Regions from separate parts of the Paenibacillus sp. TC-CSREp1 genome, predicted to be linked through region 2. Evidence: predicted binding sites of a transcription regulator. Region 2 holds the regulator's gene; the other holds the start of a gene.
What was found. The regulator CtsR, encoded in region 2, represses protease genes until heat stress. The targets are predictions, from matches to a motif close to ATGGTCAATAAAGGTCAAACA.
Positions count from the first base shown of each region.

Region 1: the regulator CtsR is predicted to act here: its motif matches at 1,963-1,983, upstream of clpP (ATP-dependent Clp endopeptidase proteolytic subunit ClpP).

Region 1 is NZ_JBNOKM010000016.1:160,224-163,389, reverse strand. Features, by position in the region: gene ACQSGY_RS23560 (stalk domain-containing protein) at 1-1,025, shown strand, start outside; gene clpP (ATP-dependent Clp endopeptidase proteolytic subunit ClpP) at 1,275-1,871, opposite strand; tRNA gene ACQSGY_RS23550 (tRNA-Arg) at 2,052-2,126, opposite strand; gene ACQSGY_RS23545 (sugar-binding transcriptional regulator) at 2,633-3,166, shown strand, end outside.
Region 2 is NZ_JBNOKM010000028.1:59,816-62,981, forward strand. Features, by position in the region: gene ACQSGY_RS28235 (protein arginine kinase) at 160-1,230, opposite strand; gene ACQSGY_RS28240 (UvrB/UvrC motif-containing protein) at 1,259-1,777, opposite strand; gene ACQSGY_RS28245 (CtsR family transcriptional regulator) at 1,808-2,269, opposite strand; gene ACQSGY_RS28250 (GNAT family N-acetyltransferase) at 2,742-3,166, opposite strand, start outside.

The DNA of each region.
Region 1 (3,166 bases), on a different contig from region 2:
TGGATCAATCTGTTCAAGCTGCTTCGGTAACTTCCAAAGTAACTGCACCAGCTGAGGTGACCTTAAAATCAGGTGGCAAAACGCTCGCGCAAAAAGGATTGCTTCAAGGTGGTTCGACCTGGGTGTCACTGACAGCTGTCAAAGATGTAGCAGGTGGTACACTCAAATATGATGCCAAAACGAAGTCATACACGGTAACCGCAGCTAATAACGCGATGACCGTTAGTCTGATGGATGGACAGCCAAACGTGTACATTAACGGTTATTACCCTCAGGTGGAAGCAAAATTAATTCAGGGCCGATTGTACATTCCGTTCTCTGCCATGAGAGATTATTTGGGTGTGCAGGGCAGTTGGGATGCCAAAACGAAAACACTGACGCTCAGCAAAGTGAAGCAAAACGACGTGAAGGTAACTTCCGTGACGGAGAAAGCAACTGTGAAAAATGCCGAAGTAGATATCCGTTATCCGCAGGTGAGCGGGCTTGCGAGCAAAGAAGTGGAAGCAACGATCAATAAAGTGCTCAAGGATGAGGTGGATACGTCCTTTGCAGCCTTCAAGAAACAAACTGCTGAATTTGGTGGTGCAACCGCCCAACGTCCATATGCCTTTGAAACATCGTATGTGGTGACATACAACGAAAATGGCGTACTGGGCCTGATTACGCAACATTATGAAGACTACGCAGGAGCACACGGCATGACGTATCGTGCAGGACACACGTTTGCCCTGGATACAGGTAAAGAGCTGACACTGGATGATGTACTGCAAAACAGCAAATCTATGCGTGAAACGATCAGCAAAAAGGTTGGCGAGCAATTAAAAGCAAGTGGTGGATATTTAGACGGATACAAAGGCTTGAATAAAGACCAGGACTTCTATGTAACTCCAACGGGTGTAGTTGTATTTTTCCAACTGTATGAGTACACAGCTTACGCGGAAGGCTTCCCGGAAATAACATTCTCTTATAAAGAAATTCTGCCTAAAGGCACTGCACCGTTCAGTAACGTAACATCCGAAAAATAAGCTGGCATTCCGAACAAACGTATACTTGCATCTTCACATCAAAAGTACTTATTCATTTATACATGTGAAAAAGGTAAAGAGAAAGCCCTCGTCATGTTTCAAGTGACGAGGGCTTTCTCTTTGTTCAGGCAATGCACCCTGTTTAACGGGTGGTGTTATTGCCTGTTCATATAAATGGCACAGGGCGGATTCACCTATATATCGGTGAATCCGCCCTGTGTATGGAACGGCAAGCCTCCAGGCTGCAGCTTAGATGCCTTGGGAGCCTACGTTTTGAATTACTTTATCGATGATACCGTAATCGGCTGCTTCAGCAGCACTCATGAAGTAGTCACGATCTGTATCTTTTTCGATGCGTTCCAGTGGTTGGCCTGTGCGCTCGGAGATGATGCGGTTCAACGTATCACGCATTTTCAGGATGCGGCGTGCGCGAATCTCGATGTCTGATGCTTGACCTTGCGCACCACCCAGTGGCTGGTGAATCATGATTTCGCTGTTCGGCAGAGCAAAGCGTTTGCCTTTAGCCCCTGCGTTCAGCAGGAATGCACCCATAGAAGCCGCCATACCTACACAGATGGTAGATACATCCGGTTTGATGAATTGCATTGTATCGTAGATGGCCATACCCGCGGTGATCGATCCGCCCGGGCTATTGATGTATAAGTGAATGTCTTTCTCCGGATCTTCCGCTGCCAGGAACAACATCTGTGCCATGATGGCATTAGCCACAACGTCATTCACGTCGCTGCCAAGGAAAATAATACGATCCTTCAGCAATCTGGAATAGATATCATAGGCGCGCTCACCCCGGTTGCTCTGCTCAACGACCATTGGAATATAACTCACGTGAAAAACCTCCTCGGAAATGTAAATGTTTAATTGGTGTTTATATTTAAACTGTTACCGTATTAACCACATCATAAACAATCTCAAACAAAAAGTCAAAGAAAGTCAAACTAACTTTGAAAAAAAAGAAACCTTTCCGGTTTCGTTGGTTAAATGCATTATGAGCTGTTGTAAAATAAGTGGCGCGCCCGCCAAGAATCGAACTTGGATCTCAGGCTTCGGAGGCCTACGTCATATCCATTGGACCACGGGCGCAAATTATGTGACAGCAATAATGATTATATCCTATGGAGTAGGGAAATGCAAGCCATTGCTTTGCAGGGCAATGGTTTCGCTTATTGGACAGGATGGTTTGAATTGATTGCGAAATGATCATGATAAAGAAGAATGGATAAAGTCTGGTTTTGAGTACATGCTATAAGAGGTTTTGGACATGCCTGCCAAAAAGTAAAGTGTGCCACATATAGACGCTAATGACGCCTTTCTTCTATATGTAGTGTGAAATATCTCATAGTATGGTGTGCAACCATCTCCTAATGAATTTGAAGCTTCGAGGTCGCTCATCGTGTCCATGACGAAAGCGCGGAGATTGTGAAAATAGGCGCGTACAGGCGCCCGCAAATGTATCGAAATAAGCCATCGAAACACTTGCATATCGCGTCAGTTTTAGGTAGAATAAACGTGGGACTTAAAAAGTTAACCCGGGACATTTTAGGGCCATGAAAGAAGCTTGGAGCGAGAAGCTTGCGGGAGTGGAAAGCATGCGAACGATTTTAGAAGTGCAAAAGCAGCTTCTGCCCGATCTCATGGATGTCTTGAAGAAGCGCTATACGATTCTGCAGCAGATCATGTTATCGGATGTGATCGGACGGAGAACGTTGGCCAATTCCATGCAGATGACCGAGCGGGTTCTGAGAGCTGAGACCGATCTGTTAAAGGCTCAGGGACTTATCGAAATTGACAGTGCCGGCATGAAGATCAGTGAGGCGGGTTACGAGTTGCTGCAGCAGTTGGAGCCTGTCGCGAAAGAGCTGTTCGGATTATCCGAGCTGGAAGAGCGAATCAAGCAAGCCTACGGCCTGCAAAAGGTAGTCGTAGTTCCTGGCGATTCGGACGTATCTCCTTTTGCCAAGAGAGAACTGGGAAGGGCCGGAGCGAAGGCTCTCGGCAGCGTTATGAATGACAACGACGTTGTAGCCGTCACAGGCGGATCAACAACGGCCGAAGTTGCAGAACAGCTCACACCACCAACTTCGCTCAAGGGGGTCTGGTTTGTGCCAGCCCGTGGCGGACTG
Region 2 (3,166 bases):
AACGAAGGGATTACATTGAATTGAATAACCCTTCGTATTCATATCATTTTTGTTTGCAGCCATGCTGCGAATAAAATCATTGGTCATCCCAGAAACGGGACACCTGTTATATAAAGCCGCATATGCGGCGTGAAACCAGTATTACAGTTCAAGGAAAGTTTAGCCAGAGCCTTTGGTTGCATTGATCGTATCACGAATTAACTGAGCCCGGTAGATGTCACGCTCATCTGTACGCATATCCCCGAACGTTTTTTGCAAAAATCCGGGCTGTGTCATCACATTCAGCTCATTCATCACCGGGATGGATATTCCATCGAGCAATCCAAGATCTACGCCAAGCCGCACATCCGATAGTCGCTGTGCCGCTTCCTTCGTGTCCACAATCGCCGCATGAGACAAAATCCCGTACGAACGCATTACACGATCCGTAATCCGCAGTCTGGAATCCGTAAGCAGCCTTTCTCTGGCTGTGCGCTCATGCCCAATAATCTGTAAAACAACACTATGCAGGTTGTCGATGACTTCTTGCTCCGTCTGTCCCAAAGTGATCTGATTGGAAATCTGGAACAGATTGCCCATTGCTTCACTGCCTTCACCGTAGATTCCCCGTACAGTTAACCCGACTTGGGATACTGCACTAAGAATACGTCCGATCTGCTGTGTCATTACAAGTGCCGGGAGATGCACCATTACAGACGCTCTCACCCCTGTGCCGACATTTGTCGGACAACTGGTTAGATATCCCCTGTGATCATCAAAGGCATAATCCACGTGCGCTTCAAATGCATCATCTATGGCGGAGGCTTTCTCCCAGGCTTCTTTCACCTGGAACCCCGGATAGAGGCACTGGATACGCAGATGATCCTCTTCGTTAATCATAATGCTAACCGATTCATCCTCACTGAGGATAACGGCTCCGTGTCTCGATTCATTTGCGAGGCTCGGACTAATCAGATGTTTCTCCACCAGCACCCGCTTGTCGAGTTCTCCAATATCCGTCAGGTCGAGTGTAGTAAAATCACCAAAAGCGTGTACGTCATCGTATTGAAGTACTTCGCTCAGCTTATTCAGCACCTCTTCCGATTGCTCATTGGAAGCCAGCATCGGAAACGGGATATGCTGAAGGTTACGTGCAATCCGGACACGACTGCTGATCACAATTTCTGAGTCTACTGCATCGCTGCGCATCCAGTCACTGAGCGCCTTCTCCGTAAAACGCAGATTAGGCATTACCCTTCCCTCCTACTCATGACAAACTTTACTCCTGAGTTATTTCTTTTTCAAGTTCTCTGATCTGGTCACGAATCTGAGCCGCCTCTTCGAACTCTTCTTGCGCAATGCTTTGCTGCAAATGCTGCTTCAGATCGGCGATCTGCCGTTTAACCTTAATACGGCCACCTGCCCGAGCAGGAACTTTGCCTACATGAGACGTGCTGCCATGCACTCGTTTGAACAACGGGTCCAGACGGCTGTCAAAATATTTGTAACAAGAGCTGCAGCCAAAGCGGCCGATCTTGCTAAATTGGGCATAAGTCATGCCACATTCTTCACACTGCAGCGCCTTGGCAGGAGCTGCACCTGAACCTTTGCCTGCTGGATCAAAATCAAGCAATCCGGACAGCAGGTTGTGAATGGAAAATCCGCCTGCAGTTCCAGGAATCATCTCCCCCTTCTCACGGGCACATGATTCACAGATATGAAATTCCGTCTTTTCTCCATTTACAATTTTCGTAAAATGCAGTGTAGCCGGACGTTTATTACATTCTTGGCACAGCATGTAGATGTACCTCCTTTGATCCCGATAGTTTCATTTACCGAGCAAAGATATCAGCATTGCCTTCAACATTCTGGCACGAATTTGATCCCGGTAAGGAAGTTTGACCATTAGAACTTCTCTCGACACAGCCGCACGCATCAATCCGGCTTCTCGCTTGCTTAGAAAACGCGCTTCCTCCAGTTGATAGATCAGCCCTTCAGCAGCAGTCTGTCCAATCTCTTCGCCAATACTATGATGAAGATGATTGTGCAGTGCCGATTGGGCCGGCAATTCAATGCGCTGTATGCGAACATATCCACCACCGCCGCGTTTACTCTCGACCAGATAACCTTTTTCCAGAGTGAAACGGGTGCTGATGACATAATTGATCTGGGAAGGCACACATGAGAACTGATCCGCCAGATCATTACGCTGAATTTCAATCATTCCTTCGGGACTTTCATGCAAAATACCCTTCAGATATCGTTCGATAATATCAGAGATATTACGCATCCAATCATCCTCCACTGTCTGAAACGTTAAGTCAATAAGGACCCACACGCCCCCACAGAGTACACCTTCTCCACCCATTTAACCACTCAGGGAAACAGCGAATCTTGCTGTGTCCGGTCTTAAACAGGAGAACAAAGGAAGCACGAAGGTCCTTTAAATATCCTTTGATCTTCTAATGAAATGTACAGGTTCTAAAGCACTTCTCATCAGAGAGCAGAAAAGTCAAACACCCGATTGTAAATAAAACAGGGGCTTTTTGGCCTTCAGTTGACTTTGACTTTCTTTGACTTTATATACATTATAGCATATTTTGCTGGTTTGCCAAGTGGGGGCACTATTCATTTTTTACGATTTTACACGAAATATTCGCAGGACACAAAAAAACCTCTCCCAAATATCAGGAGAAGTCTAATTGTCTCTTCATTACATTCCTTATCGGATCGAATCAAAGAAGGAACTCTGTGCTGGCGGCTTAGAAAAAATCAAGCAAATAGGTTTCACGTTTCGGTACAGCCTTTTCCAGCGCTTCAATTGCGTTAGCCGGGCCTTCCAGTCTGCCGATCCGGGCCATCTCTACCGGTCTGCGATACCCCATCATTATGGCCGTAAGTGTTTGAATCGTAAGACGAATCGGCTGATTGTTCTGAGCGTGACGCTCTGTTTCTGCCTTTTTCCAAATGGAAGCTGTTCCGTTCAGCGCCACATTCAACTCCCATACCCCTTCATTCCACGGAGCGTATGCATCTTCCACCTCAAGTAAAATCTGTACAGGCGAGTCCTGGCTTGCAAAAGGATACTGCGAGATGAACTGCTCCACACTCACAATTCGTGCCATAAAGTACGGTACAACCTCTTGTTGAATCCGCGGGTTATCCAGTTGAAATGCAAGCAAGTCAC